One region of the Collimonas sp. genome, then DNA from elsewhere that is predicted to be linked to it. Evidence: predicted binding sites of a transcription regulator. Region 1 holds the regulator's gene; each other region holds the start of a gene.
What was found. Region 1 encodes HrcA, which represses chaperone genes, less so after heat shock. Its sites were predicted from a motif close to TTAGCACTCNNNNNNNNNGAGTGCTAA; they were not measured.

Region 1 (10,755 bases):
AGCAAAGTGGCTTGCTTGTCGGTATGGACTTTGAGCGGAGAACCTTCGTTGGTCCAGATTGACGCGTATTTGTGCGCCGACTTGCTGGAGCGGAACGGCAGAATAACCCCATGCAAAATCGCCCACCAGATCGCCCGCGGGATTTCCACCACCCGCAGATCGGACAGAAACTGCTTCAGATAACGGCGTACCGCCTTGGTAGTGGGGGCATCGGGAGTGCCCAGATTGACCAGCACTACTGCCGTTTTGGCAACGGTGCCGTGCGTGAATTGCGGTTCTTTGCGAAATGCCATGTGAGTTTCCGGGAAGTTAGAGTGCGATCAAAACCGCGATATTTTAAATGGGGGATGCGCGCCACGCACCAGTAATCAGGAGCAGGCGCCATCTCATGACGCATGACGCATGCTCTTGCAATTTGTAACGCGTGCGCCAAAGGCCAGCCCATGCTGCCGGTCATAGCGCTTCTCTTGACCGTTTAACCTGGTTGCCTGATCAGGTGGGCCAGAGGCGAATTGCGTAATTCGCCGCGCTCGAGCGCGGTTAAGGTCTTTTTCCAAGGCTTACAATGCCAACAATTCACGTGCATGCTTGCGCGTCGTTGCAGTAATTTCCAAACCGCCGAGCATACGGGCGATTTCTTCAACCCGGCTCTTGGCATCGAGGCCATCGATCGCCGACACCGTTTTGTTACCCTGGCTTTGCTTGCTAACCTGGAAGTGCTGATTGGCCTGACTCGCTACCTGCGGCAAGTGTGTCACGCACAACACCTGACGATCCTGCCCAAGCCGCTTTAGCAACCGCCCAACCACTTCCGCAACACCGCCGCCGATGCCGCTGTCGACCTCATCGAAAATCAGGGTCGGCGTTGCAGTCGAACTTGATGTGATCACCGAAATCGCCAGCGCAATCCGCGCCAGTTCACCACCGGATGCGACTTTCGCCAAGGCACGAGGTGCCACGCCGGCATGGCCGGCGACCAGGAATTCGACTTGCTCAACCCCATAACTGGCCGGCTCGCACGGATTCAGCGCCACCGCAAAACGACCGCCGCTCATACTCAGATCCTGCATAGCCGCCGTCACCGCGGCACTCAGCGCGCCAGCAGCCTTAGAGCGCGCCTTCGACAGCTTTTGCGCAAGCGTCAAATGGGCCGATTTCAATTTTTCTTCTTGCGCCCGCATGGCATCGAGATCGCTGGTGTTAGCCAGTTGCCGTAATTGTATCGACAACGATTCCAGCTCCTGCGGCAGTTCGTCCGGCGCCAGACGGAATTTACGGCCGGCTAAGTGAATCGCCTCCATCCGAGTTTCCACTTGGTGCAGGCGCGCCGGATCGAGCTCGACCCGGCTCAGGTAATCGTTAAGCGCGTAGACCGCTTCCTGCAACTGAATGCGCGCCGGCTCCAGCGCTTCCAGTACCGGCTTCAAGCTGCTGTCGACATCGACCAGCTTGCCAATTTTCTGATTCAGCGCCGACAACTGCGATAGCATCGGCGGCGTGTCGTCTGCATCGTTGTCGGAAATCACGTTGAGCGCCTCCTGCGCGCCCTCGATCAGGCTGGCGGCATGCGACAGTCGGCTGTGTTCGTTGGTAATCTCGTCCCATTCACCGGGCTTGACTGCCAGCTTTTCCAGCTCGCCGACCTGCCATTCAAGCCGTTCACGTTCGAGCAACACATTCTTGGCATTGATTTCGAACTCCTCGCGCTGGCGCGCCAGCGAACGCCAGCTTTTGAAGGCAGCAGCCACCGCCAGCAAGTCGTCCTGCAAACCGGCCTGGCCATCCAGCAGCATCCGTTGCGCATCGCTCTTCAACAGCGACTGGTGCGCATGCTGGCCGTGAATGTCGACCAGCATCTCGCCCAGTTCGCGCAACTGCCCGGCGGTCGCTGCCACGCCGTTGATGAACGCCTTGGAGCGGCCGGCATTGTCAATCACCCGCCGCATCAGGATGACACGCTCGTCGCCACTGAATTCATTGCGCTGCAACCAGGCGTCGACCTGATCTTCAGTGCCGTGACCGAGCGCGAATTCCGCGATCACATCAGCCTTGGCGGCACCTTCGCGCACCACGCTGGCATCAGCGCGGCCGCCCAGCGCCAGCGCCAGCGCATCAATCAGGATCGATTTGCCGGCGCCGGTTTCGCCGGTAAAAACGGTAAAGCCGGCGGCGAACTCAAGCTCAATGGCATCGACAATGACAAAATCGCGGATGGAAAGTGTGCGCAGCATGGGAGTCTGAGAATGGCTTAAAAAATGGGGATGTGAATTGAGAGTAAAACAAGAAGACGCCCAACGGCGACGTTCTTATTAACATGCATCAATGGTTATGTGCGATTGGCCTAATCTTTATTCAAACAAATTCAAACAAATTTAATCAGCAATAATTTACTTCAGCTTTCCTTCTGCCGAAGGATGCTCGTTCCAGTGCAATTTTTGCCGCAAGGTGTCGTAATAGCTCCAGCCGGCCGGATGCAGGAAAGTAATCGTATGCTCGGAGCGCCGCACAAGTATGCGATCACCGTGCTGCAGGCTGGCCAGCGATTGCATATCAAAATTGACGCTGACATCGCGGCCGTTGACGATTTCAATCACGATTTCGCTGCTGTCGGGAATCACGATCGGCCGGTTCGACAACGCATGCGGTGCAATCGGCACCAACACCATGCCGCCCAACGACGGATGCAACAACGGGCCGCCAGCCGACAACGCGTACGCAGTGGAGCCGGTCGGGGTTGCGACGATCAGGCCGTCGGAGCGCTGGTTGTACATGAAGCGGCCATCCACCTCGACCATGAGCTCCACCATGCCAGAAGCAGCGCCGCGCGACACCACCACATCGTTGAACGCCAGCGCGCTGAAAATCTGCTGATCGTCACGCATCACCGCTGCCTGCAACAGACTGCGACGTTCCGATTCAACCATACCGTCGAGCATATCGGCCAGCACCGGCAGCATCCGTTCCAGCGAAATATCGGTAATGAATCCGAGCCGGCCCTGATTAATGCCGATCAACGGTACCTCGTAGGGCGCCAACTGCCGAGCGATACCCAGCATGGTACCGTCGCCGCCGACAATAATGGCGGCATCGGCCCGCTCGCCGATCTGCGCCGGCGTCATCGCCGGTATGCTGTCCATGTCAACATTCTGTGCAGTCTCGGCTTCGAGCACCACATGATGACCGCGACTTTGTAAAAACCCGATGATTTCGGTCAACGAGTCGGCAATGCCGGCGGCAAAGTACTTGCCGACAACCGCGATGGTTTTTGGCGAAGGGTCCGACAAATTCTGCTGAGAAGGTAATTTTATAGGCCGCATGCTGGCGATTAGACCATAATTTAGGCTTGCCATGAAGGATACGCACATGCCCCGCCCGAATAATTCACCGGCTCTGTCCGGCAAACCGCCTGCCATCAAGGCGGTCCTGTTCGACCTCGACGATACGCTTTGGCCGATCGCCACGGTTATGGCGCGCGCCGAACAATTGTTGTTTGACTGGCTAGCCGGCAATGCACCAGCCGTCGCTCGCCATTGCAGTATCGACAGCCTGCGCCAACGACGCATGGAACTTGCTGCTGCCAACCCTCTTTTTAGAATCGGCCTGTGGAAATTGCGTCACGCAGCACTGACCGCAGCATTTGACAGCGTCGGTGAGGACACGCGCAAGGTGGATGCTGCAATGGCGGTATTTTCAGCAGCGCGCCACGCCGTCACGCCATTCGCCGATGTACAGCCAGCGCTGGCGCGGCTACAGCGGCAGGTGCTGTTAGGCACGGTGTCGAACGGTTTCGCCGATCTCGGCAAGATTGGTCTGGCGCAGTATTTCCAGACCTCGATCGCCGCCCGCAGCTTCGGTCGGGCCAAGCCCGATCCGGCGATTTTTCATGCTGCCTGCGCCGCTTTGCAAGTCGCCCCCGAGGAAACCGTCTACGCCGGCGACGATCCGCTGCTAGATGTCGCCGGGGCCCAGCAAGCAGGGCTGCAGGCGGTGTGGATCAACCGTTTTAGCCGGGTACTGCCTGACGGCATCACAGCACAAGCCAGCTTTACCAACCTGGAACAGCTGGAGGCATGGCTGCAGCAAACCAGGGCTGACAGCAAAAACAGTGTATAAGTGCATCCATAAGCGATTGGCAAGCTAGCTTATGGCGTTCTATCATTTCCCGAGCACCACACTGCCCGTTGGTACACTAAAATACTGATATGCAACTAGATACCCGCGCCCAAACCCTGCTAAAAGCCCTGGTCGAACGATATATCGCCGACGGCCAGCCTGTGGGCTCGCGCGCCCTGTCCAAAATTTCAGGCCTGGAACTGTCGCCAGCGACCATCCGCAACATCATGGCCGACCTAGAAGAGATGGGTTTCGTCGCCAGCCCCCATACCTCTGCCGGACGGGTGCCGACACCGCGCGGCTACCGCATGTTCGTCGATACCTTGCTGACGGTCGAGCCGATCGACGAAACCGCGCTGGAATCACAAATGCAGACGCGCCTGCAACCGAATTCGCAACAGAAAATCATTACCAATGCGGCTCAGGTACTATCCTCGCTGTCGCACTTTGCCGGCGTGGTGTTGACGCCTCGACGCGAATCGATATTCCAACAGATCGAATTCCTGCGTTTGTCGGAAAAGCGCATCCTGCTGGTGATCGTCAGTCCCAGCGGCGATGTCCAGAACCGCCTGCTGCTCACTGATGTCGATTACAGTCCGGCGCAATTGGTGCAAGCGGCCAATTACATCAACCAGCATTACGGCGGCCTCAGCATCGACGATGTTCGCTTGCGCCTGCAGGGCGAATTACGCAAACTGCGCGACGATATGACCTGGCTGATGCAAGCCGCAGTTGAAGCCGGCAGCGACGCCATGACCGACAACAGCGACGAAGTGGTGATTTCCGGCGAACGCAACCTGCTTAGCGTGACCGACCTGTCCTCCAACATGGATTCGCTGCGCAAGCTGTTCGATATGTTTGAGCAAAAGACCAGCCTGATGCAGTTGCTTGAGATTTCCGGCAAAGCCACCGGCGTGCAGATTTTCATCGGCGGCGAGTCGCAACTGGTGCCGATGAATGAAATGAGCGTAGTCACCGCGCCATATGAAGTCAACGGCAAAGTCGTCGGCACACTGGGCGTAATCGGTCCCACCCGCATGGCTTACGAGCGGGTGATTCCCATTGTCAATATCACTGCGAAACTATTGTCAAACGCACTGAGCCACAGTTAGTGACAGTCGTTTAATGAAACAAGGTTGGCGCAGAAACCGCGCCGCGATAAACCCGCTGGCGCAGAGTCAGATAGAGATGGCAGGCGCGCTCAGGCCTTTTTCTTGCGGCAATCCCGGCAACGCCCGTAGAGTGCCAAAGCGTGGTCGGTAATGTCGAAACCATGCTCCTTGGCTACGATTTTCTGGCGTTTTTCAATTTCTTCGTCGTAAAACTCTTCGACCAGACCGCAATCCAGGCAAACCAGATGGTCGTGGTGCGAGCCTTCGTTAAGCTCGAACACGGCCTTGCCGGTTTCAAAGTGATTGCGCTGCAGCAGTCCGGCTTGCTCGAATTGGGTCAATACCCGATAGACAGTTGCCAGACCGACATCGAGATTGTCTTTTAGCAAAATTTTATATACGTCTTCAGCGCTCAGATGGCGCACTTCACTATTCTGGAAAATCTCCAGGATTTTCAGTCGTGGTAATGTGGCTTTGAGGCCGCTGGCTTTCAGTTCAGATGGATTGTTCGGCATGTTTTGGCCACAAATGGATGATCTGCTTTATCATATAGCGTTTTAGCACAGTTGCTCAATCAATTGAGATCCTTATGCGAATGTTGCTCTCCCCCGCTCGTACCTCCGCTTTGACAGTTGCAGTTGTCTTGATGGCCGCCTTGGCCGGCTGCGCCTCGAAAAACCCTTTGATCGACAGCTCTGCGGCCAACTCCGGTACGGCCGCCGGTGGCGACGCTGCTTTGGCGGCAACACCTGTCAGCACAGACGATGGCAGCGGCGTCCAAACCGTCAAGCACCGCCGCTTCCTGGGCATTTTCTCGCCATATCGCATCGATATCCAGCAAGGAAACTTTGTTTCCAAAGAAATGCTGGCACAGGTTAAAGAAGGCATGACCCGTGACCAAGTACGCTTTGCGTTGGGGACGCCGCTGCTGACGGACATTTTCCATGCGGATCGCTGGGATTACGTGTTCCGCCTGCAAAAAGGCAATGGCGAAATCACCTCCAGTAAAGTGACCGCATTCTTCAATGGCAATCTGCTAAGCCGGATCGAAGGTGGCAATCTGCCGACCGAGGCTGACTACCTGGCGCGGATTTCCGGCGGCGCTGCGGAAGCCAAGAAGAGCGTCAAGAATGTCGAGATTGCCCCGGCGGTGCCGGCAGCGCCCACACCTTCGAAAAACTGATTGGTTGTTGTGGTTTGCGCGACAGAATTCAGACATCGCTACAGTGCGGTGGGTCTGACTGCCCGCAATGCACTGGCAAGCTAGCAGACTAAAAGACTCAATAAACGTACAGATCGTCAATTTAATAATGACTCAGATGAAAATTGCCGTTGCAGGTGCTTCGGGGCGCATGGGGCGCATGCTGGTGGAAGCCATACAGAACGCCGATGATGCAGTGCTGACCGGTGCGCTCGGCGTGCCGGACGCACCCGAGCTGGGTAGCGATGCCGCCGCGTTTCTCGGCCAGCCGGCCAACGTCCTGATCGAATCCGACCTGGCCAAAGGCCTGGCCGATGCCGCCTACCTGATCGATTTCACGCGCCCGGAAGGAACGCTGAAGCATCTTCAATACTGTGCTGCCCACGGCATCAAGATGATCATCGGCACCACTGGTTTCGACGACGCCGGCAAGGCGGCGATTGCCGCTGCGGCCCAAAAAACTGTGATTGTGTTTGCGCCCAACATGAGTGTCGGCGTCAACGTTACGATGAAGCTGCTGGAGCTTGCCGCCAAGAGTTTCTCGCACGGTTACGATATCGAAATCATTGAAGCGCATCACCGCCACAAGGTCGATGCGCCATCCGGTACGGCCTTAATGATGGGCGAAGTCATTGCCAACGCGCAGGGCCGCAAGCTCGACGATGTGGCGGTCTACGCGCGCGAAGGCGTGACCGACGAACGCGACCCCTCATCGATCGGCTTTGCCGCTATTCGCGGCGGCGATATCGTCGGCGATCACACCGTCCTGTTTGCCGGCATCGGCGAACGGATTGAAATCACGCACAAGTCCTCCAGCCGCGTCACTTACGCTCACGGCAGTCTGCACGCGGCGCGGTTCCTGCGCGACAAGAGCAGCGGCTTGTTCGACATGCAGGATGTGCTGGGCTTGCGCTGAAATGCCGATGAACCTGAAGCGGCACAATTGACTCAAAGCGCGTGCGGACAGGCGCCAGCAAGTAGCTTGCCGCACGCTGATGCTGGTTTTGCAATGAACACTTTTCTCGGATCGACGACATGGATCAATCTCTCGGGCTGGCGCGCTATTGGGCGCAAACTGACGCGGTTTCTCACTCGGTAGCTTACGTGCTGGTGCTGATGTCAATAGTCAGCTGGTTTTATATCCTGTCCAAAACCTGGAGTTCCTGGCGAATTCGCCGCAGCGCGGCGGCGCTCGACGATTTCTGGCAAGCCTCGACGCTGGAAGTTGCAATCGCCGGCATCAAGCCTTTCGATACTGAAAATGTGTATTCGCCACTGGCCAGCCAGGCCGCCGATGCGGCCTCCATCAAGCCGCCCGCCCCCGGCACAGCGGCGGCATCGCTGAATGCAGCATCCGATCCGGGAGAACTGATCACGCGTACGCTGCGCCGCGAAATCAACCGCGTTTCCTCGCGCCTGGAAAGCGGCCTGACCCTGCTGGCATCGGTAGGCTCGACCGCACCGTTCGTCGGTTTGTTCGGTACAGTCTGGGGCATTTATCATGCGCTGGAAGCAGTTTCCAGCAGTGGCACCATTCAAATCGATAAAGTGGCAGGTCCGGTGGGCGAGGCGCTGATCATGACGGCGCTGGGCTTGGTGGTGGCGATCCCTGCGGTGCTGGCGTATAACGCCTTCACCCGGGTTAACCGGATCACACTGGCCGAGCTCGACGCCTTTGCACACGACCTGCACGCCTACCTGACAACCGGTAGCCGGGTCGGCAAGTAACATTTGCCCATCCGCAAATAGCGACTAACAGGAGCACACCATGGCTTTCGGCGGTTTCAACGATAATCAGAACCAGGCACCAATGGCGGATATCAACATCACGCCGATGGTTGACGTCATGCTGGTGCTGCTGGTGATATTCATCATCACTGCGCCACTCTTCACACACGCGATCAAAGTCGATCTGCCGACAGCGCAATCGGCACCGGCACCGGAAAAGCCAGAGATGATATCGCTAGCCATCGATCGCGCCGGCAAGATGTTCTGGAACGACCAGCCGGTGCAAGAAGGCGAACTCGCAAGCCGCCTGATGGACGCAGCCCAGCGCCAGCCGCAACCTGAATTGCAATTACGCGCCGACAAGGACACGCGCTACGAAATCCTGGCGCAAGTGATGTCGCTGGCGCAAAACAACGGCTTGAGCAAGATTGGCTTTGTTACCGTTCCCGGTAAAGGCGCCGGGGTCAAATAACTCTCGGGTGGAGTCATTCGCCCGCCCTTCCGCAATCCGATTACATCTCCGCCGATTTTTCTGCAGATCGCGGTAACAGCATCTCGCGCGCCCGATCTGACTCCATACGCGCGCCGTCCTGGCACGCGAAAACATTCCTGCACGGAAATTTAATAATTTCAACAGCGCGCGTCGCTCTATATATTTGAATGTAACCTTGTGTTTTAATATGTATCCCTATATTTCACTGTGGAATGATACGCAAAATCATTATCGGGCGGCTTAAGACAGCTCTCCCAGCCCACTAAACACGCTTACGTTTGTCCGAATACATGACGCTGTCTTCCTACAATCAACTGCTTTGGTCGTCATTCAATGCACCGGCGGGTTTCATCGGTATTCCTTTCTTGCTTGCCCTGGCGATTGCCGAGTGGGGCGTGTACCTGGCACCAACTAGCCTGGTGGCACTGTGGATTGGCGGCAACAAAACAGCCCGAGCAGCATCCGTCAGAGCAGTTCTGACCACTGCCTGCGCGGTGTTGGTAAGCAAGATAATTACCCTGCTGTGGAGCGCATTGACCCCGGTTGCCGAAAACAGCTCGTTGCAACAGGTACCAAGCCGACACTACCTCTCGCCCAGCATTACCATCGCGATGATCCTGACCACCGGGCTTACCCTCTGGACTGCCAGGACCATCAAGATCAAATGGATCGGCATCTTGCTCATTGGGCTATCGCTGGCGGTGAGCTGGGCCACGATTTTCCTTGGCATGCAATATCCGCTCGACATCTTCGGTGCTGGCCTGGTATCGCTGGCAATCATGCTGACCATGAACTCCAGATACGGCGTCGCCATGAGCCATCGGCTGCTGCGCTTCGCCCGAGAGCACTTGGGCAAGCTGGCGTTATTAAAGGAAATCAGCCATCTTTCGTACCTGTCGCCTGCCAGAGTTGGCTACGGCAACAATGGCACGCGCATCACGCTGCACAGTTGCCTGGCACATTCGTCTCCGGGGCCGTCGTATTTCGCCAAACAGCTCAAACTCAGCCTGCGGACGGTGCTGCATTATCGCCAGACCCGGCGCTGGCTGGCTTATTGGAATGCCAGCTAGAAATGGGGGCAACGCGCCGTGCGGACGGCGAATACGAGCTCCCTTGCAACACCATTGCCGTGACCGATCTTCAGCAGATCCCCTCCCACAAGCGCTCGGAAGCCAGAAAACGCATGGAACTGATCGACCGCGCCGTTCAAGCCACGCTGGCTGGTTTTACAGCTACACCCAGCGACGCCTTAACCGCCCGCCCCCCACTCACGCGACGCCTTAACCGCCCGCCCCCCACTCACGCGACGCCACAAGTGCTATACGCTAAAGCGGCATCCGAACCAGTATAATCACCGGTTCAGGGTCATTATTTAATGATCCGGCAAGTTCCCATTCCGCTTCGCCTCAGGAACGATCAGGCTGCGCCAGTTGGTCGCGGCTGGCGCATGCTATATTGCCACAACCCGGCGCTTGGCTCGTCTGGTCAGACTGATACAGCGAACGGAATAACATTCACCTTTTAGCCTCATCCCGTCATGCAAGAAAAATACAGCCCAACCGAAGTCGAAAAATCTGCGCAAGACCACTGGCAAGCGATAGACGCCTACAAAGCGGTCGAGCACACCACGGACAAGAACGGCCAGGAGAAAAAGAAATTCTACGCCTGCTCGATGCTGCCCTACCCTTCGGGCAAGCTGCACATGGGCCATGTGCGCAACTACACCATCAACGACGTGATGTACCGTTATCTGCGGATGAATGGCTATAACGTGCTGATGCCGATGGGCTGGGACGCGTTCGGCATGCCGGCGGAAAACGCTGCGATGGCCAACGGTGCGCCGCCTGCGCAATGGACTTACGCCAATATCGCCCATATGAAAAAACAGTTCAAGGCGATGGGCCTGGCGATTGACTGGTCGCGTGAAATGACCGCCTGCACGCCGCAATACTATAAGTGGAACCAGTGGATGTTTCTGAAGATGCTGGAAAAAGGCATCATCTACAAGAAGACCGGCACCGTGAACTGGGATCCGATCGACCAGACCGTACTGGCCAACGAGCAAGTAGTCGATGGCCGCGGCTGGCGTTCCGGCGCGCTGATCGAAA
Region 2 (10,755 bases), on a different contig from region 1:
ACGCCGGTCAGCATCGCCAGGCCGAAACCTGAGAATAGTTCCTTCATCACCTCGGCATCGCCCAGCGCGCCGCGCTTGACGTTCGGCGGCAGGTTTTTCAGGTTTGGCAACTGGTTGACCTTGGCTAGCACCTCGCCCAGTTCATGGCCGTTCAGTTCGACGTGGATGATGACGCGGCGGTTGCAGTCAATGCGGTCGATACGCGCCGGGCCACTGTCGAAGCGGATATCGGCCACGGAGTTCAACGGCACATTACCCTTCTTGCCTGGCACCGACAGACGTTCCAGCACGCTGATGTCCTGGCGTGCCGTTTCCAGCAGGCGCACCCTGATCGGTATCTGACGTTCCGGCAGATTAAGCTTGGCCAACGATTGATTGTAATCGCCGGCAGTTGCCACCCGCAGGGTTTCACCGATGGCAGAGGCCGTCACGCCAAGATCAGCAGCTTTAGCGAAATTCGGCGTCACAATGATTTCCGGCCGCACCAGACTAATGCTGGAGATGATGTTGCCCAGGCCCGGAATCGTGCGAATCTCACGCTCCACGGCTTGCGTCACTGCGGTCAGTGCTTGCGGATTGTCACCGGACAGCAGCAGCTGCAATTCTTCGCCATTGCCGCCGGCGCCCACCGTCACCCGCACCCCGGGCAATTGGCTGAGCGCTTCGCGTAATGCGGTATCCACCTCGGTCTGGCTACGTTTGCGCTGCGGCCGGTCTTTCAGCAGGACAGTCAATTTAGAACGCCGCGCTTCGTCGCCACCGATGGCGCTGTAGACGTGTTCAACGTCTTTGTTTTGCATGATCAGACGCCGTGCCTGCTCGGCGCTTGCCTCGGTGTCGGCCAGCACGCTGCCTGGCGGCAGTTCCAGCGAAACCTGCGTCTGGCCGCGGTCACCCGGCGGGATAAAGCCGGTAGACAGGAATGGAATCATGGCCAGCGAAGCGGCAAAAAAGACGGCCGCCATCGCCATCGTTTTCACCCGATGATGCAAGCACCAGGACGCAATCGCCAGATAACCATGCATCAGGCGGCTGTCTTTTTTTGCATGAACAATTGGCTTCAGCAGATAAGCTGCCATCATCGGCGTCAGTAACCGCGCAACCACCAGCGATGCCGTCACGGCGATGGCGGCGGTCCAGCCAAACTGCTTGAAGTATTTGCCGACGATGCCACTCATGAATGCCGTCGGCAGAAACACTGCGACCAGCGTGAAAGTGGTGGCAACTACCGCCAAGCCAATTTCATCGGCGGCTTCCAGCGCGGCTTGATAGGCGCTTTTTCCCATGCGCAGATGGCGCACGATGTTCTCGATTTCGACAATCGCATCGTCAACCAGTATTCCGATCACCAGCGCCAGCGACAGCAAGGTGACACCGTTAAGCGAGAAGCCGAGGAAATCCATCACCAGGAAGGTCGGGATGATGGATAACGGCAGCGCCGCAGCGGCCACCAGCGTGGCGCGCCAGTCGCGCAGGAACACCCAGACTACCAGCACCGCCAGCAGTGCCCCCCCTCGTACAATAGCGACATCGAACCTTGGTAATTCTCCTGCACCGCGTCAACGTCGTTGAACGCCTCCTCGATCTTTACATGCTTCTCTTTTTGAGTCAGTTCGCCAATCGCTTTGCGCACTGCCTGGGCCACCGTGAGTTCGCTGACCCCCTTGCTGCGCGTGATGTCAAAACCGACTACCGGCTTGCCGTCAAGTAGCGTAATCGCCGTGCGTTCGCCGATGCCGTCGGACACCTTGGCGACCTGATCGAGACGAATGATGTGACCATCCGGCAAGGCCATTTGCAATGCCGCGACTTCAGCCACGTTGCCGACGGTGCCGATGGTGCGCACCGACTGGCGCGCACCGCTGATATCGGCCTTGCCGCCCGGCGACTCCTGCTGCACGCGCTGCAACTGGCGCGAAATATCCGCTGCCGAAACATTCAGCGCCGCCATCCGCACCGGATCGAGCTCTACCAATACCTCGCGGTTGACGCCGCCAATACGCGATATCCGGCCAACCCCAGGAACCGACAACAAGGACTTAGAAACCGTATTGTCGACAAACCAGGACAATGCTTCTTCATCGAGTTGATCCGACTTGACCGTATAGGTGAGGATTGGCTGGCCAGAAGTGGTGGCCTTGGAATACACCGGATCGCGCACATCCACCGGTAAATCGCTGCGGATGCGGTTGACGGCGTCGTGCACATCGTCCATCGCCTCCTGCAAATCCTTCTCCAGGCGGAATTCGATGGTGGTATCGACCACACCATCATTGATGGTGGTGCAAATGTGGCGGATATCGGTAATGCTGGCGACCGAATTTTCAATCTTGCGAGCAACCTCGGTTTCGAGTTGCGACGGTGAGGCCCCGGGCAAGCTGGTGGTCACCGTAATGAACGGAAATTCGATATCGGGAGCGTCCTGCACTTTCATGCTTTTGAAACTCTTCAGGCCCAAGACGGTGAGCATGACGAACAGCAGAATGGCCGGGACCGGATGCTTGATCGAAAGAGCGGAAAAATTCATGGCGGCCTCTCGCTTACTTCATCACCAGCGGCGCGGCGCTGGCCACGGCTGGCTTGGCTGCCGGTTGGGCTGCGGGCGCGGTTTCCGGTTTCGCCGCTGCGGCAGGCGCGACGCTTACGGTATCACCATCGGCCAGGAATCCGGCCCCCTGCGCGACCAGCGTCATATCCTTGGTGATGCGGCTGGCACCGTTGGTCACTTCAATGCGGCCACCGATACGGCGGCCCAGGGTAATTTTGGTTTGCGTGACTTTATCGTCCTTGCCAAGCTGATACACGTAGCTGAAACCGTCACGCATCACCACCGCGCTCTGCGGCAGAGTCAATGCCTCAGCGTGTCCCAGCAAGAATTCGCCGGTGCCAAACATGCCGGCATGGGCGTTGCCTGGCGCTGGCAGATCGGCATAGACCAGCGCGTTACGGGTCAGCGGATCGGCTGTCGGCGCGATCATGCGAACCTTGCCCGCCACCGTGACACCGTTGGTGACATGCAATTTAACTGCCTGCCCGGGCTTGATCTGCTGCAGATCGGCGGCATTCACTTCAGCGCGCCACTCCAGGCGATTCTGGCGAATCAACCGAAACAGCTCCTGCCCTTGCGACGCCACCGCACCCACGGTTGCAGTGCGCGAAGAAATCACGCCGTCGTCGGGCGCGACCACCTGGGTCTGACGCAAGCGGATCTGCTGCATATCCAGACTGGCCTGGGCCGACATCAAACGTGCCTTGGTGCTGCGTTCGGCAATCTAATATTGTGCGCTCTGCTGCGCGCTTAACGCGCCGCTGTTGGCTAATGTCCGCGCACGCTCGGCGTTCGATTGCGCCTCTGCCAAGGCGGCGCGCGCCTCCTCGACCGCGGCTTTCTGTTGCGCCACTTGCGCGGCGACGCTTTCGTCAGTGAAGCGCGCCAGCACCTGGCCGCGCTTGACGACATCGCCGACATTGACGCGCACTTCCGCTAACCGGATCCCGCCCAGTTCGCTGCCGACGATTGCCTCTTGCCAGGCCGCGATGCTGCCGTTGGCGGTAAACGATATCGGCCAGTCCGTGCTTTGCGGCGTGGTGGTGGTGACGGTCAGCGACGCCTTCGGTTTAGCATCGGCACTGCCGATATTCTTGTCTGTTGTCTTGGCGTGATTCGCGGTGACGGCCCACACCCCGATCGCCCCCAATACAACGATGGCCCCGACCGATGCTGCCTGTTTTTTAGATGGCTTTTTCATAAAAATAGTCTTTTTGCTTGTCTGGTATTACGAACGAACGGATGGAGATGTCGCGACAGGCACTACAGATAGACTGGCGTCTTGCTGCCAACCTCCCCCAATGCTTTGTACAATGCGATCCAGGCATTGACGTGATCGCGCTGCACGCTGATCACCGTTTGCTGGGCCGCCAGGAAAGTACGGCGAGCATCTTCCAGTTCAAACAGGCTGCCGCTGCCGGCCTTGAATTTGTCGTCGTTGGCGCGATAGTGGCTTTCATAATTACGGGACGCCTCAGCGGCATCGGCTTCGCGTCGCGCCGCCGCATCCAGGTGCGCCAGCGCCTCTTCGATTTCTCGCACCGCGCCGCGCACCTGTAACTGGTAAGCGGCATATGCTTCGTCATAGCGCGCCTGCGCCAGATCGACCGCGGCTCGGCGGCGGCCGCCATCCAATAGCGGCAGGCTGACAGAGGGACCGAACGACCAGGTGTTGGAACGGCTATTCTGGCCGTCGTAGCGCAAGCCGCCGACGCCGATGCTGCCGATCAATGAAATCTTCGGATAACGGTCGGCCTGCGCCACATTGATCTCGGCGCTGGCAGCAGCCAGAGTGCGCTCAGCGACGGCGATATCGGGACGCTGCGAGATGGCCTGCGCCGGGATGCCGTCGACACCGATGCTGCGCGGCTGCGGCAAGCGATTACTGACGCCGAGCCTGACACGCAAAGCCGGTTCCGGGATATCGGTCAGGGCCACCAGCGCCTTGACGTGAAGATCGCATTCGGCGCGTTGCACGATCAGCTTTTGCCGGGCATCTGCGGTCGAGGCGTTGATCAGCGCGCCATCGGCCGGTGCGGTAAACCCGGCCTTGATCTTGAGCGCGGTCAGTTGTGCGGTTTGCTCACGCGAGGTCAGATCTTGTGCCAGCATCGCTGCGCTGGCTTCGCAAGTGCGGTAGTTGACCAGCGTGCTGCCAACCTCTGCCGCCAGCGACACCCGGGTGCCGTACCAGGCGGCATTGCTGGCAACCAGGCGCGCATCGGCGGCATCAATCGCTTTGCGTTTGCCGCCGAACAGATCGAGTTCCCAACTGGCGTCGAACGTGGCGCTGTTGCTGGTGGCGACAAACGCGGCTTCACCGCTGAACGATCTGCTACGCTGCTGGCATTCGCTGCCAGCGTCGGATATACAGTGCTGCCGGCAGCAGCGGCCTTGGCGCGCGCTTGCGCAATGCGCGCCAAGGCCTGCGCCAGCGTTGGATTACTAGCCTCGACGGCGGCTACCAACTCCGCCACCAGAGGATCGTCAAATTGCGACCACCAACGCGTCAGGTCGCTCATGCCGGCATCGGTTGCCGCAGGTGTCGGCAAGTTGCTCTGGAACTCTGGCAACACAGCTTTCGATGAGATTGCCGGCGTGGGTACCTCATAGGTGGGCCCAACGACACAACCGGCAATCGCGCACAGCAGGGGTACGCTGCCGAGAATCTTCAGTACACGCATCTTTCTCCCTTCATTATTTAGATTTTTTGTAGCGCCCAAATCGGCTTCCTTATTTACTATTTACCATTCGCTATTTTCTGTTGCTCTTGACCGTATATGACTTACCCTGCCAACCCCTGTCCCACCGCCGCCCACTCTGCCGATCATTGCCGGCTAAAGTGCGTGTCGCCACTGTAATGCGAGAAATTGCCGTTTGGCATGAAATTGCGACGGCCTGTAGCATGCGTGGGATAAATTGACAAAAAACGGGGGTGGAATGCCAGCAGACGACGGCAGCTGATTTAGGCTAAAAAATGACGAAAATTTATCTTTTAACAATAGTGCTGCGCCAGAAATATAAAACTTCCCACACGGGAATCATAACTTGCTCCATCGCTTTTTAGTCACCACGTGGCTGCGCCAGGCCGACAAAAAAAGAGAAGCAAAAAGGCTCGCCACGACGCTTGATAAGTGGAGGAGATTGGGAGGGCATTGGGGATTGGGCATTGAGCAACGGATGCCACCGCCGAGAGCAGTAGCGGCAACAATAACCGAGGTATCGGCGTGAGCACTGCCGGCAAGCTATTGGGCGTCTGCGCTGGCGTCAATTTCAATGTCTGATCAACGCTGATGGCAAGCGGCGCTAAATTAGTTTTGCATGTCGGCTTGAAAAATCGACAGAGCGTCCCTATACTTAGCACTCGTCAGGAGAGAGTGCTAACAATCTCCTCGAACTTACTAGCGACTGTGCGGCGCATATATATAGCAAAGCAAGACAGTGGTGCTTTGCTGCGATGTTGCCGCAAATACAAATAACCTGTTGAATCTAAAGGAGTCACATATGAATCTTCGTCCTTTGCACGACCGCGTCATCGTCAAGCGTCTCGACCAAGAAACTAAAACTGCATCGGGTATCGTGCTGCCGGAAGCGGCTGCCGAAAAACCAGATCAAGGTGAAGTTCTGGCCGTAGGTAACGGCAAGATTCTGGAAAACGGCAATATCCGTGCTCTGGCCGTCAAGGTTGGTGATCGCGTTCTGTTCGGCAAGTACTCGGGCCAGGCTGTCAAGATCGACGGCAATGAGCTGCTGGTGATGCGCGAAGAAGACCTGTTTGCCGTAGTCGAAGGCAAGTAATTCCGGTCAAACCGGAATTCTCTGATTGGCCGGCGCCCAGCGCTTCCGATCAGCTCCGTACACTACACAATTGAATTCAACGTATTCAGGAGAATAAAACATGGCAGCAAAACAAGTAATTTTCGGTGATGATGCACGCGCCAAGATCGTCAACGGCGTCAACATCCTGACTAACGCAGTCAAGGTAACCCTGGGTCCTAAGGGCCGTAACGTGGTTCTGGAGCGTAGCTTCGGCGCGCCAACCGTGACCAAGGACGGGGTTTCGGTTGCTAAGGAAATCGAACTGAAAGACAAGCTGGAGAACATGGGCGCGCAGCTGGTGAAAGAAGTCGCTTCCAAGACTTCCGACAACACCGGTGACGGTACTACTACCGCTACCGTGCTGGCGCAAGCTATCGTTCGCGAAGGCTTCAAGTACGTTGCCGCCGGTTTCAACCCAACCGATCTGAAGCGCGGTATCGACAAAGCTGTTGTCGCCATCGTTTCTGAAATCAAGACGCTGTCGAAGCCAACCACCACTAGCAAGGAAATCGCCCAGGTTGGTTCGATCTCCGCTAACTCCGACACCGATATCGGTGAAATCATTGCCAAGGCAATGGATAAGGTCGGCAAGGAAGGCGTGATCACTGTTGAAGATGGCAAGTCGTTGGAAAACGAACTGGACATCGTCGAAGGTATGCAATTCGACCGTGGCTATCTGTCGCCATACTTCATCAACAACCAGGAAAAGCAAGTTGTTGCTCTGGAAAACCCGTTCGTCCTGTTGTTCGACAAGAAAGTATCGAACATCCGTGACCTGCTGCCCATCCTGGAACAAGTCGCCAAGGCCGGCCGTCCACTGCTGATCATTGCAGAAGACGTCGAAGGCGAAGCACTGGCTACTCTGGTTGTCAACAACATCCGCGGCATCCTGAAGACCGCAGCGGTCAAGGCTCCAGGCTTTGGCGACCGTCGTAAAGCCATGCTGGAAGACATCGCTATTCTGACCGGCGGCCAAGTGATCGCTGAAGAAGTCGGCCTGACTCTGGAAAAAGCCACTCTGGCTGAACTGGGCCAAGCCAAGCGTATCGAAATCAGCAAGGAAAACACCACCATCATCGACGGTGCTGGCGAAGCCATCACTATCGAAGCACGCGTCAAGCAAATCCGTGCGCAGATCGAAGAAGCAACTTCGGACTACGACCGTGAAAAACTGCAAGAACGCGTTGCCAAGCTGGCCGGCGGCGTTGCGCTGATCCGCGTTGGTGCTGCAACTGAAGTTGAAATGAAAGAAAAGAAAGCACGCGTTGAAGACGCTCTGCACGCTACCCGTGCAGCAGTGGAAGAAGGCGTTGTGCCCGGCGGCGGCGTAGCATTCCTGCGCGCACGTGCTAACGTCAAGGATCTGAAAGGCGACAACGCCGACCAGGAAGCCGGTATCAAGATCGTGCTGCGCGCGATCGAAGAGCCTCTGCGTCAAATCGTATTCAACGCTGGCGACGAGCCATCGGTTGTGATCAACGCAGTCTTGGCTGGCAAGGGTAACTACGGTTACAACGCTGCCAACGGCACCTACGGCGACCTGGTTGAACTGGGCGTTCTGGATCCAGCCAAGGTTACCCGTTCGGCATTGCAAAACGCCGCTTCGGTTGCCGGTCTGATCCTGACTACCGATGCGATGATCGCTGAACTACCAGAAGACAAGTCGACTGGCGGCATGCCAGGCGGCATGGGTGGTATGGGCGGCATGGACGGCATGATGTAATGTTCATGGACCGGAAGCTTCCGGTCCTGACAAAGCATTTGTTGTCATGCTTCGAAAAGCCTGCGATGGATAACCATCGCAGGCTTTTTTACGCTGCAACCAGAAGTCTCCGCAGTCGAGCCAATCGGTGAAACATTCAATAGGGTCAGCGTCGAATTTTTGGCGATCGGGCAACGCCTCCGCAACACTTAATGCCCTGCCCCTGTTTAATTCTTGCGTACGTGAATACGTGGATACGTGAATCTCAAATTGTGATTAAAAACAGATACGTAATTTGATATGCAAAAAGGTAATAAAAGCATGTCCAAATATTCCTTCCCATGCACAACAAAGGCTTATAGAATAAGCACCTGCAAAAAAACCATAACGGCGGCGAGATTGTTGAAATTTATGCAATCAGCTGCCTTTTTTCATTCTGAAATGATAGAAATCAAAGCAGTTACCCAACGCTTCAATGGCGCACGCGGTCCGGTAGATGCGGTCCGCAACGTCAACCTGACGATACGCAAGGGCGAGATCTTCGGCATCATCGGCCGTAGCGGTGCTGGCAAGAGTACGCTGGTGCGCAGCCTCAACCTGTTGAACCGCCCTACTTCCGGCAATATCATCGTCGACGGCAAGGACATGACAGCGTTGAACGCCGAGCAATTGCGTGCGGCGCGGCGCGAAATCGGCATGATTTTCCAGCACTTTAACCTGTTGTCGTCGCGCACTGTCTACGACAATATCGCGTTGCCGCTGGAACTGGCCGGCATGTCGAAAAACGCCATCGCAGAAAAAGTCACGCCATTGCTGGAACTGGTCGGCCTGAGCGCGCTGAAGGATAGCTATCCGGCGCAAATCAGCGGCGGCCAGAAACAACGTGTCGGTATTGCCCGGGCGCTGGCCAACGACCCGAAAGTCTTGCTGTCCGACGAGGCTACTTCGGCCCTGGATCCGGAAACGACACGTTCGATTCTGGAACTGCTGCGCAAGATCAATCGCGAGCTGGGCCTGACCATCGTCCTGATCACCCATCAGATGGAAGTGATCAAGATGATCTGCGACCGCATGGCGGTCATGGAAAGCGGCGAAGTCATCGAGCAAGGAGAAGTGCTGGAACTGTTCCGCGCGCCCAAGCATGAAGTAACGCGCGCGCTGATTGGCGATGTGATTGCCCAGGAACTACCGCAAGGGGTGCTGCAGCGCTTGCGTGCGCGGCTGGCGCAGAGCGACGCCGGCAGCGGCACGGATCATCTGTTCCGCTTTGCGTTTACCGGCTCAGGCGTTGACCAGCCATTGTTGTCGAAAGCGGTGCACAAGTTCGATCTGGATTTCAACATCCTGCATGGCCAGATCGATGAGATACAGGGCCAGGCTTTTGGCTCGCTGGCGATTCTGGCTAACGGCACCCGCGAAAATATCGAGGCCGCGATGGCTTATCTGACGGCGCAGGGCGTCACTGTAGAGGAGCTTAACCATGTCATCTGAAATGTTTGATCTATTTTTCTCGTCGTTCGGCGAAACCCTGATGATGGTTGGTATCCCAGGCATTCTCGGCGCCCTGTTCGGCGTGCCGCTCGGGATCGTATTGCACCTGACCGGCCGCGACGGCATCCTGCCGCATCCGATTTTCAATCGGATTGCCGGTCTGATCGTCAATGCAGTACGCTCGACGCCTTTCATTATTCTGTTGGTGGCGGTGATTCCATTTACCCGCTTCTTCGTCGGCACCTCGATCGGTACTGCAGCCGCCATCGTGCCGCTGACGATCGCCTCGGCGCCATTCATTGCGCGACTGGTGGAAACCGCATTGCGTGAGGTGGAGCGCGGCCTGATTGAAGCGGCGCAGGCGATGGGCGCTACCACCTGGCAAATTGTCTACAAGGTATTGGTGCCGGAGGCTTTCGCTGGCATCGTCGCCGGCCTGACGATTACCTTTGTGAGCCTGGTCGGTTATTCGGCGATGGCCGGTGCCATCGGTGGCGGCGGACTTGGCGATTTGGGCATCCGCTACGGCTATCAGCGCTTCCTGCCGGAAGTGATGGCGATGGTGGCGCTGGTTCTGATCGTCTTCGTGCAGTTGGTACAGACGCTGGGTGATGTACTGGTACGCAACTTGAGTCACCGTTGATTTTTTGGGTTCAGATCGGACTCATCATGATTTTTGAAAGGTAGAAAATGAATCGTCGTCAATTAGTGAATTTTTTCGCCGGCCTGGGCGTGCTGGCCAGCCTGGGTGCCACTGCTCCTGTGTTGGCGCAGGACAAACCGATCAAGATCGGCGCCACTGGCGGCCCGCACGCGCAAATCCTGGAAGTGGTCAAGAAAGTCGCTGCCAAGGATGGCCTGAATATCCAGATCGTCGAATTCAGCGGTTATGTGCAGCCCAACGCCGCACTGGCTGCAGGCGATCTGGATGCCAACAGCTACCAGCATCTGCCTTACCTGGAGGCGCAAATCAAAGATCGCGGCTACAAGCTGACCAACATCGGCTACACCATCACTTTCCCGATGGGCGTGTACTCGAAGAAAGTCAAATCCTTGAAGGATCTGAAAAATGGTGCCAGCATCGGCATACCTAACGATCCAACCAACGGTGGCCGCGCATTGCTGTTGCTGCAGACGCAGGGCTTGTTGAAACTGAAAGCCGATGCCGGCCTGAAAGCGACGCCGCTAGACATCG
Region 3 (10,755 bases), on a different contig from region 1:
TGTTGCTGCTGGCGTCCGGCGTTACCCTGACGATTTCGCACCACGCGCTGCGTGCCGGCCAGCGCGCCAAGACCGCATTCTGGCTGTTTGCAACCATTGTGCTAGGCGCAACTTTCATGGGTTTCCAGGCCGCTGAATACATTGAGGCGTACACTGATTTCAACCTGAAATTGACTTCCGGTGTGTACGGCTCGACCTTCTTCCTGTTGACTGGCTTTCACGGTTTCCATGTGACCATAGGTGCCATCATGTTGTCGGTGGTGTTGTACCGCGTGCTGAAGGGGCATTTCACGCCGGACCACCATTTCGCGTTTGAAGGCGCCGCCTGGTACTGGCACTTTGTCGACGTTGTCTGGCTCGCTCTGTACGTCGTCGTGTATTGGCTGTAGTGACGAGAGCGGATTTTCGCGCAGTAAAAAAGGCCGCACTTCGGTGCGGCCTTTTTTACTGCAACCAGTGAGTAGCGTACTGCGCCAGCTTGGCTATCAGTGCAGCCCGGTCGGCTGGATATATCCCAGTTTATGCAGGACCAGCAACAGGATGAACAAGGCTACTGAAAAGCCGACGCGCATGGTCAGTGCCTGTACTGTGTGGTTGCTCTTGCCCTTGTCGCGCATCAGGAACAGCAGTGCTGAAAACAGGCTGCCAATGATCAGGAAGAATGCGACGGCGACGACGATTTTCATTTTATGGCCGGCATGAGCGCTAACTAGGTGAGGTTGTATTGTAATGCCAATCAGATTGAGGTTGCGGAGGAGATTCGGATGCAGATTCCGTTTTCGCCTGATTCCATGCATCGCCACCGTGATGCTGGTTTCGCTCGGCATCTCGCTGGCGCAATGGCAAACCAGGCGAGGCGATCAGAAGCAGCTGATTGAAATAAAATTGCAAAAAATGCAATCTGAGCCAATGCTGGATTTCAACCAGGCGTTGCACGCGTCGTCGCCGCTGCAGGTAGATGATCTTGAATATCGGCATCTTGCCGCGCGCGGTAAATTTATTTCTGCCTGGCCGGTCTATCTCGATAACCGGCCGTTGAATGGCGTCGCCGGGTACTATGTCGTGATGCCATTTAAAATAGCGGAATCGGAAGATGCTGTCTTGGTGGCGCGCGGCTGGTTGCCGCGCGATCCGTCTGACCGCAGCAGGTTGTCGCCGTATCTGACGCCGTCCGGGACGATACAGCTGGAAGGTCTGGTCCGACGTAATTTTGGCCATGTCCTGCAGTTGGGCGACCCGGCGCCGTTGCGGCCTGGCGCCATTCTGCAGAATCTCGGCATCACCGAACTCGCTGCCGCCAGCAAGCTCAAGCTGCAGCCTTTTGTCATCGAGCAGACCAGTAACGCGGAAGATCATCTGTTGCGCGACTGGCCCAAACCTTCGCTCGGCATCGAAAGACATCGCGGCTACGCATTTCAGTGGTACGCGCTGGCAGCAATGGCCCTTATTTTTTTGTTGTGACAGGATTCAGAAGTGGAACAAAAAATAGCAACCAATCAGCCCGCCCTTAGTTCTACTGACAGCACGGCGAGCAACGGCGCTGCGGCCGCCAGTCAGCGGCGTCGCGCCGGCCGCTGGAAGCTGTTCGCCGTCATCGCGGTATGTGCGGCGCCGTTGATCGCCTCCTATTTCACCTATTACGTGATCAAGCCGCAAAGCCGCACCAACTACGGCGCGCTGATTGACCCGCGCAGTTATCCGATTCCCGATCTCGGCAGCACTGCGCTCGACGGCACACCGCTCACGCTCGATGCCTACAAGGGCAAATGGCTGATGGTGCAGGTCGACGGCAGCGATTGCGAGAAGGCGTGTCAGGAAAAATTACTCGATATGCGCCAACTGCGGCTGATGCAGGGCAAGGAAATGGAGCGCATCGAACGGGTCTGGCTGATCACCGACGAGCAGCCGTTGCAAACCATCGTGATGCGCGAATATGACGGCACCCGGCTGCTCCGCGTCAAGCCGGCGCTGCTAAAGGCCTGGCTGCCGACCGAAGCCGGCACCACCGCCGCCGATCACATCTACCTGATCGACCCGCGCGGCAACCTCATGATGCGTTTCCCCAAGCACGCAGATCCCAATCTGGTCAAGAAAGATTTGTCCAGGCTGCTGCGCGCTTCGGCCATTGGATGAGGCAACCATGACTACACCGATGTTAATTCAATTGGGCAGTATGGGCGTGCTGGTTGCCGTGATGGCGCTCTGCGTGGTCTGGGTTTCCAGCGACACCAACAAATACCGCAAGCTGGTCTGGGTGACGTTGTTCCTGACTTTCGATCTGATCATGTTCGGTGCGTTCATCCGGTTGACCGATTCAGGTCTCGGCTGCCCCGACTGGCCGGGATGTTATGGCCACTCCAATCCGCTGCAGGCGCACGCGCATATCAGCGCTGCGCAGGAGGCCATGCCGACCGGCCCGGTCACTGTGATGAAGGCCTGGATCGAAATGACCCATCGTTATTTTGCGATGGGGGTAGGGGTGCTGATCATTGCCTTGATGGCGATTGCCTGGATTAACTGGTTCAAGCGAACCCGGCGTAATCCGGCTGGGACAGTGGCGACCCCGTCATTGGCGACCCCGTCATTCCCGCGCACGCAGCAATCCCAACTTCGCAGCAACCCGGATGCACCCTCGCGCGCGAATGACGCGGGTTTGAGAGCGAGGTATTCACCGTGGCTGCCAACGTTTCTATTTTTATTAGTCTGCGTGCAAGGCGCTTTCGGCGCCTGGACCGTGACGCAGAAATTGCAGCCCGTGATTGTCGCCATCCATCTGCTGCTCGGCCTGAGTTTGCTGGCGACTATGACCTGGCTTGGCGCCCGTCAGAACGACCACGTGCCGGTAGCCGCAGCCGCTGCCAGGCTGGTTAAGCCAGCCATGATCGGCTTGGCGCTGCTGGTGATGCAGATCGCGCTGGGTGGCTGGGTGAGCACCAACTATGCGGCTCTCGCGTGTACTGATTTTCCGTTGTGTCACGGTGCAATCGTGCCGCAGATGGATTTCTCCAACGGCTTCACACTATGGCGGCATCTGGGTCTCACGGCCGACGGCGATTTCCTGAGCTTGCAGGCGCTGACGGCAATTCATTGGACGCATCGCAGTTTTGCCTTCGTCGTGTTAGCTTTCATCGTCTGGCTGGCATCAAAAGCCCGACGCACGGTCGGCTTGCAGAATATAGGGCGCTGGTTATTCATTGTGATTGGCTTGCAGTTCGCGACCGGCCTGGCGACGATTTACTTTAACTGGCCATTGGCGATAGCGGTGGTCCACAATGGCGGCGCGGCGCTGCTGCTGGTATTGCTGGTCATGTTAAACTACAAGGCTAGACTTGCCCAGGGATCACGCTTGGCCCCGGCAGCGGCAAGCCAACCAGTAATTGCTGATCGCCTCAACCCGCACCTATGACCGCTTTGACCGCCCCTCCGAATCGAATGGCCCAGTATTGGGCTCTGACCAAGCCGCGAGTAACCCAGCTTGCGGTGTTTTGCGCGGTGATCGGCATGTTCCTGTCCACGCCGGAATTGCCCAATTGGCAACGCGTGGTGTCTGCCACGATCGGCATCTGGCTGCTGGCCGGCGCCGCATTTGCCGTCAATTGCCTGGTCGAGCGCGAAATCGATTCGCGTATGGCGCGTACTGCAAGGCGGCCGATGGCGCGTGGCGAAATTACCGTCAGTCAGACCCTGGTCTTTTCTGGCGTGATAGGCGGTCTCGGCATGTGGGTGCTGTACAACTTCGTCAATCCGCTGACCATGTGGCTGACCTTCGCCACCTTTGTCGGCTATGCCATCATTTATACGATCATCCTGAAACCGGCGACACCGCAGAATATTGTCATCGGCGGCCTCGCCGGTGCCATGCCGCCGGCTCTCGGCTGGGCTGCGGTCGCCAACGATGTGCCGATGCAAGCCTGGATTCTGGTGCTGATCATTTTTGTCTGGACCCCGCCGCACTTCTGGGCGCTAGCCATGTATCGTCGCGACGATTACGCAAAGTCCGGCTTGCCGATGCTGCCGATTACGCACGGTATGGCATTTACCCAGTTTCAGGTCTGGCTTTACACGATTGCGCTGGTAACCACGACCATGCTGCCGTTCGCAGTCGGCATGAGCGGCCTGATCTACCTCGCCAGCGCGGCAGTTCTTGGCATCATTTTCTTGTGGTACGCATGGCAGATTTACCGCCACTACACCGATCTGATTGCGCGTAAGACGTTTGCTTATTCGATCATCTACCTGTCGCTGCTGTTTACCGCGTTGCTGATCGACCACTATCTCAAGTTCTGAAAGCTGACATGAAGCGAGTCAAACCAGTCATCTGCGTTCTAGCGGGCTTGCTGCTGGCCTTGTCTTTGGTCGCTTGCGGCGACAAGTCAGGCGCTGGCAGCCAGGAAATGACGCTCTCTCCAGCCAAGAGCGAGTTTATCAATACGGATGTCACCGGCCTTGGCTACGCCCGCGATTTTGCACTCATCGACCATACCGGCAAGCCGCGTACGCTGGCCGATTACAAGGGCAAGGCAGTCGTGGTGTTTTTCGGCTACACCCAATGTCCAGACGTTTGCCCGACCACCATGGCCGAGATGGCGAACGTGATGAAGGAACTGGGGCTGTTGGCGAGCAAGGTGCAAGTTCTGTTCGTGACGGTCGATCCGCAGCGCGATACGCAGGAGTTGTTGTCCAAGTATGTACCGGCTTTCGATCCGAGTTTCGTCGGCCTGTATGGCGATCAGGCAGCAACTGAAAAGGTGGCCAAGGAATTTCGCGTGTTCTATCAAAAAGTACCAGGCAAGACGCCCGGCAGTTACAGCATGGACCATACCGCAGGCAGCTATGTGTTCGATCCCGAAGGTCACATCCGTCTGTTCATCAGGCACGGGCAAGGGCCGGATCCGATTGCGCATGACTTGAAATTGCTACTATCGTGACGTACCGGGATGGATTGCCGAGCTTGCCCAGTTGTATTGCCGGCCGCTATGAATCATAAACAACGAACAACGCGCAATGAATAAAGGCAGCCTCGGCTGCCTTTATTTTTGTTGCTCCAACATGGCGCCAGAACGGTCAGGTAAATGCTGCCAGCGATCCTTTCATTTTCTTCAGGGCAACCGCTTCGATTTGGCGGATGCGCTCGGCGGAGACGCCGAACTCATCGGCCAGTTCGTGTAAGGTGGCGCCGGAGCCGTCATCGTTGGCCAGCCAGCGTGCCTCGACGATACGGCGCGAGCGGTCATCCAGCTTGCTCAGCGCCGACTCCAGACCTTCCGACTGCATGCGGTCGTATTGCTGCGCTTCCAGCACCTTGGTTGGTTCCTGCAGTTCCGACGACAGGTAGGCAATCGGTGCGAACTTGTCGTCATCGTCGTCGGTCGGGGCATCCAGAGCGATGTCGCGGCCGGTCAGGCGGGTTTCCATCTCGACGACTTCTTCGCGCTTGACGTTGAGCGTCTTCGCTAGCGCCTCCACCTGGGTTGGCGTCATCGCGTCCAGACCTTCCTTGTGGCTGCGAAGATTGAAGAACAGCTTACGCTGCGCCTTGGTGGTGGCCACTTTCACCAGACGCCAGTTCTTCAGGATGTATTCGTGCATCTCTGCCTTGATCCAGTGCATCGCGTATGACACCAGTCGGACACCCTGGTCCGGATCGAAGCGCTTGACTGCTTTCATCAGGCCGATATTGCCTTCCTGGATCAGGTCGGCATGCGGCAAGCCGTAGCCCAGATACCCGCGCGCGATGGATACCACCAGGCGCAGATGCGAGAGCACCAGTTTCTGGGCGGCGCCGAGATCGTTTTTGTCGCGTAGTTGTTTTGCGAGGGAAATTTCTTCATCGTGTGTCAACATCGGCAACCGGTTGACGGCCGAGATATAGGCGTCGATGTTGCCGAGCGTGCCGGAAAAGCCGAGCGCCAAGGCATGTGATTCGGTTGGCATTAAAGCGGTGCTGACTGACGGATTTTTCATTCTTTCTCCTTGCTGTCCGGCTCCTTGCTGCAGCCGGTAGATCAACGATCAGACATTTGATCTGGATTATATTAGCACTCCCTATTATAGAGTGCTAATAGAAATTCTTAAGTATGAAATATAGGTTTTTACTATTGGTAGTATTTTTTTGATTGTTTATAGCTGGGCTGTTAGCCGAGCAAATCCGGCGAAAGTTGCGCTCTGTGGAGAGGAAATTTCGTTCATTCGCAGCGACAACTGGCTATCTCGTGCAACTCAGGTCGGTTGTTAGTGCAAGCAGTGTGTCGTAGGGCGCGCGGCTGAGAAAGCTGCGGATTTGCGGCAGATGTGCGCTGTCTGCAATACTAATATAGAGCCGGTTCGGCGCTTTGCGCAGGATACGATTCAGGGTAACGCGCAGAGTCAGGTTGCCGATGCAGCAAAAACAGCCGGGGGCGATGCGTTTGATGTCGAGGCCGGGTGGCATGGCGGACTCAAACTTGCCGTCCGACAAGCCTTCCAGGATAAGTGCTGTCGTTTGCAGGAACCCTTGGGCGGCAATGTCGGCCTCGATCGCAGCGCGGATAGTTGCTTCACGGATGTTGCTTTGCGCGCCACTAATCAGCGTGGTCAGTGTCATCCGCCCTTCTTGGACAACTTGCCAGGATCGACGCCCAGCTGTTTTAGTTTGCGGTACAGGTGAGTTCGTTCCAACCCGGTTTTCTCCGCCACGCGTGTCATGCTGCCGCTTTCTCGGATCAGGTGGTACTCGAAATAGACGCGCTCGAACGCATCTCGGGCTTCGCGCAGCGGTAGTCCGAACGACGAAGAGAACAGATTCTCGGATGTCGCAGCGACCGACGGCGCAGTGGTCAGGTGGGTCGGCTCGGATAGGGCCGGGCCGCCGCTATACATGCCGGCCGTCGCGACGACTTCATTCAAGTCATTGGCGGTCGCGACCGGTTGCGGATACAGCGTCGCCATCCGGCCGCCTTTAGGCCCCTGTGCCAAGCCTTGTTGAACTGCTTTCAATAATTTTTGCAGTGCAATCGGTTTTTCCAGAAAATTCAAAGCCCCAATACGCGTTGCTTCCACTGCCGTATCGATGGTGGCGTGGCCTGACATCATGATGACAGGCATGGTCAGCAGTCCATCGCGTTGCCATTCCTTGAGCAACGTTACGCCATCGGTGTCTGGCATCCAGATATCGAGCAGCACCAGATCGGGGACGCCGCCCTGACGAAATTCGCGAGCTTGTTGCGCATTTTCGGCAGCGGTTACGACGTGTCCTTCATCACCTAAAATTTCCGAGAGCAATTCCCGAATTCCCATTTCGTCATCAACGACTAGGATGTTAGCCATGCGGTAGCCTTCCCATTTCCTGTTGCCTTAAATCCCACTATGTAAACTGTTCGGATAGTCTTGTTATCTTATTTGCAGTAGCCTCGATGAACCTGTCGCAGGCTGCCTTATCAACGTTCGCGCAATGTTTGTTGGTTTTTTGCCGCGGGCTGAATATATGCTATCTCAGTCGCCTCCCAATGTGCAGCTGTTATGAGTCAAAACCAAATTAAATAATTGACGAGCCCTGATTCGAGGCTAACTTTAACAGCAAAATCAGGATTTTTGCGCCCTTTGTGTCGCCTCGATTCTGCAGATCGATGCGGCCGCCGTGTTCGTCGATAATTTTTTTCACCATCGGTAGCCCCAGACCAGTACCGCGCGGTTTCGATGTGATGTACGGTTCGAACGCTCGCGCCAGAATTTTCGGCGCGAATCCAGAGCCGTTATCGGTAATTGACAGACGTACCGCGGTGCGCGACAGGCCATCAGAACTTTGGAAGCTGACACGCTCGGTGACGACGTCGATGCGAGGCGGGGTCGGATCGTCGCTGCGGTCCATCACGGCGTCTTGGGCATTTTGCAAAAGATTGTGAATGACCTGGCGCAGTTGAGTGGCATCGCCCATGATTTGCGGCAAATCCTGCGCCAGCGATGCATGGATCATGTCGCGCTCGTCACCGGCCAGATAGAGATGCAGAATTTCCGCCACCAGCACGTTCAAATCAAGTTCAGCCAGCACGGCCGGAGGGGTCTTGGCGTAGTCGCGGAAATCGTCGACCATGCGTTTCATGGCGGCTACCTGATTGACGATGGTGCCGGTGCTTTTCTTCAGGATGGCTGCGTCCTGAGGCATCAGCTTGTCTTCCAGCTTCATCTGCAGGCGTTCGGCGGATAACTGTATCGGCGTTAACGGATTCTTGATCTCGTGAGCCAGGCGGCGCGCTACTTCGCCCCAGGCGATTGAGCGCTGGCCGGAGATGACGTTGGAAATATCGTCGAACACCACCACATAGCCGGCGCGATTTTCTACCGGCAGACGCGATCCGCGCGCCAGTAGCGTGATGTCGTCGGCATCGCTGCTGGCGCCGCTATCGACCCGTCGTGGAATTTCTATCTGCTGTTGCCAGTGCAGCAGTTCGGGGCCAATTTTACCTGTCGCGAACTGTGCATTCTGTTCCGAGAACGCATTGGTGATGACTTCAGCGAAATGCCCCAGGCCGTCAATGATGTTGAGCGGCTGTCCTATATGTGGTGAAAAATCGTATTGCAGTATGCGTGCTACCGACTGGTTGCTGGTGACTAGCCGGAAGTCGCCGTCCAGCACCATCACGCCAGCGGACATGTTGGCCAGCACAGATTCCAGATAGGCCTTGGCGTTTTCCAGTTCATTGCGGTTTTTTTCAACCGAGGCGCGCGCTTCGTACAATTGCCGCGTCATCAGATTGAAGGATTGGGTCAGCGTGCCCAATTCGTCCGAGGTGGCGACGATCGGTCGCGGCGACAGATTGCCTTCGGCAACGGCCTTGGTGCCTTCTGCCAGCAGCAGCAGTGGTTTGGCGAGATCGGTGGCGATCAGAAAAGCGCTGGCGATTGCGCCGAACACCGCTAGCAGCAGCGTCAGCGTCAGCGTCACCAGATAAATTTTGCGCAACCCGGAGCGTCCAAGCGAGCGTTCCTGATATTCGCTGTAGGCCGATCCAAGCGCATCGGCGTTGGTGGCGAGGTAGGTCGGAACCGGCTGGATCATTTGCAGGAAATGCGTCTCGTTTTGTAGCGACGAGATTTTTAATGGTGCAGGTATCTCTACCACCACGTGCAGCCGCAGATCGTTGACTTGAGTAGCCGACGATTGCGCGGCGCGACGCGGGGTCGGACTATCGAGATCGCTTTCGATGGCGGCAAAGCCGCGCGGCAGACGTGCCTGCTGCAGCATGCTGGTGGTCGGCAGGGTAGGAATCAGCGTGCCCAGATGGCCGCCGACGGAGGCGATAACCTGGCCGTTGGCGGTGACGATCGAGGCTTCCAGATTTTGGTCGCTGAGCCGCCCGAGCTGGGTTGCCTGCGCCGAGTTGGACAGCTCGGACCATTCAGAGGCCAGGGTGCGAGCCCTCGAGGTCAGATCGCTAAGAGAGGAGTCGAGCGCAGCATGGCTGAGATTGAGGCCGGATTGTAGTGCCGCTTCAACGTGCACATCGAACCAGGATTCGATCGAACGCGATACAAATTGCACCGATACCAGATAGATGATCACTCCGGGGAGGATGCCGATCAACGCAAACATCAGCACCAGCTTGGCCATCAGGCGCGAACCGAATTTGCCGCGTTTGTAGCGGCTATACAGACGCCCAAGCAGCAGGCAGACCAGGCCCAGCAGCAGCACCGCCATCAGCGCGTTCAAGCCCAGCAGCCATGAATAGTGCTTGTCGAAAAAATCCGAATTGGCGGTGGCGGAGGCAAGGACGAACAGCAGGATGTTAACGACAGCACCGCCAACTACCAACAGATACCGGAGCGCGCGCGACACGGTTATTCAGCCTTGTAGTTGAAGCGTTTCCAGTCGGAAGAAAAGCGCCAGTCGCTGTTATTGAGGGCGTTGACCTGGAACGGCTTTGACAGTAAGCCGAGATCGAGCCCCATGCGCACCGCGACTTGATATACCTCGCCGCTATTGAGCATGCTCTTGTCGGCAATCAGCCAGCGATTGGGGCGGCGAATCAGCGCCAGCGCATCGTCGAGCGTGTTGAAGCTCTGTTGCAGGCTGCCGTTGATGGCAACGTTATAGCGCCGCGTCACGACGTTGTATTGCAGGCGGATGGTTTGTGTGGCGGTGATTGTCTTTTCGTCAAACCAGTACCAGCGCGGCCGCGTCAGTTCAACCTCGGTGGTGAAGTACAGCGACACGCCGCGGTTGATGACTTCTTCCAGGCCGCGGTTGAGATCGAACGCAAAAGTTGCCGACATGCGGTAGCCATCGTCGCCTGCTTCGATATGGGCCTGACTCAATTCAACGCCGTCCGATGCCAAGCTCGACGAATGGCCAAAAGCTAATGCCAGCATCAGGGCCAGCAGCCAGTATTTGATGAGTTGAGGCGATGGTTGTGTCACTGGTTTCAGGTAAGGTAAAAGTTATTTGTGAAACAAGGTCTTAGCACTTCTGGAGCAGTGCGTAGAACAAGCCATCGTGGTCGTGCCCGGTGTCGGCCGTAGGCAGCAACTGCCCTGGCGCCGGTAATCGACGCGCATTCGGATTGCGGGCGGCAAAGGTTGCAGCTTGATTTTCCGATTCCTGCGGCCAGACGGAACATGTTACCAGTAACAATTTACCATCCGGGCGCACCATCTGCCAAAGGTTGTCCAGAATCTTTGCCGATAGTGTTGCTAGTTGCTCGGTATCGGTTTTACGGCGTAACCAGCGAATGTCTGGATGACGGCGTACGATGCCGGAAGCGGTGCACGGCACGTCGGCCA

Region 2: the regulator HrcA is predicted to act here: its motif matches at 5,906-5,932, upstream of groES (co-chaperone GroES).
Region 3: the regulator HrcA is predicted to act here: its motif matches at 6,036-6,062, upstream of rpoH (RNA polymerase sigma factor RpoH).

What each region holds. Positions count from the first base shown of each region.
Region 1 is NZ_JBIIVN010000018.1:5,450-16,204, forward strand. Features, by position in the region: gene hemH (ferrochelatase) at 1-293, opposite strand, end outside; gene recN (DNA repair protein RecN) at 561-2,231, opposite strand; gene ACIQ0R_RS02535 (NAD kinase) at 2,388-3,317, opposite strand; gene ACIQ0R_RS02540 (HAD family hydrolase) at 3,364-4,113, shown strand; gene hrcA (heat-inducible transcriptional repressor HrcA) at 4,203-5,225, shown strand; gene fur (ferric iron uptake transcriptional regulator) at 5,315-5,740, opposite strand; gene ACIQ0R_RS02555 (outer membrane protein assembly factor BamE) at 5,815-6,408, shown strand; gene dapB (4-hydroxy-tetrahydrodipicolinate reductase) at 6,536-7,342, shown strand; gene ACIQ0R_RS02565 (MotA/TolQ/ExbB proton channel family protein) at 7,462-8,154, shown strand; gene ACIQ0R_RS02570 (ExbD/TolR family protein) at 8,195-8,626, shown strand; gene ACIQ0R_RS02575 (hypothetical protein) at 8,938-9,717, shown strand; gene ACIQ0R_RS02580 (DUF535 family protein) at 9,720-9,998, shown strand; gene leuS (leucine--tRNA ligase) at 10,185-10,755, shown strand, end outside.
Region 2 is NZ_JBIIVN010000055.1:3,188-13,942, forward strand. Features, by position in the region: partial or broken gene ACIQ0R_RS05900 (efflux RND transporter permease subunit) at 1-2,527, opposite strand, end outside; gene ACIQ0R_RS05905 (efflux RND transporter periplasmic adaptor subunit) at 2,541-3,272, opposite strand; gene ACIQ0R_RS05910 (biotin/lipoyl-binding protein) at 3,273-3,749, opposite strand; gene ACIQ0R_RS05915 (efflux transporter outer membrane subunit) at 3,812-4,918, opposite strand; gene groES (co-chaperone GroES) at 6,053-6,346, shown strand; gene groL (chaperonin GroEL) at 6,447-8,090, shown strand; gene ACIQ0R_RS05930 (methionine ABC transporter ATP-binding protein) at 8,511-9,560, shown strand; gene ACIQ0R_RS05935 (methionine ABC transporter permease) at 9,550-10,203, shown strand; gene ACIQ0R_RS05940 (MetQ/NlpA family ABC transporter substrate-binding protein) at 10,251-10,755, shown strand, end outside.
Region 3 is NZ_JBIIVN010000010.1:15,162-25,916, reverse strand. Features, by position in the region: gene ACIQ0R_RS01585 (cytochrome c oxidase subunit 3) at 1-389, shown strand, start outside; gene ACIQ0R_RS01580 (twin transmembrane helix small protein) at 486-686, opposite strand; gene ACIQ0R_RS01575 (SURF1 family protein) at 808-1,461, shown strand; gene ACIQ0R_RS01570 (SCO family protein) at 1,582-2,133, shown strand; gene ACIQ0R_RS01565 (heme A synthase) at 2,141-3,406, shown strand; gene cyoE (heme o synthase) at 3,403-4,287, shown strand; gene ACIQ0R_RS01555 (SCO family protein) at 4,296-4,928, shown strand; gene rpoH (RNA polymerase sigma factor RpoH) at 5,065-5,964, opposite strand; gene ACIQ0R_RS01545 (GTPase) at 6,206-6,583, opposite strand; gene ACIQ0R_RS01540 (response regulator) at 6,580-7,305, opposite strand; gene ACIQ0R_RS01535 (sensor histidine kinase) at 7,514-9,811, opposite strand; gene ACIQ0R_RS01530 (DUF4390 domain-containing protein) at 9,814-10,392, opposite strand; gene rsmB (16S rRNA (cytosine(967)-C(5))-methyltransferase RsmB) at 10,433-10,755, opposite strand, start outside.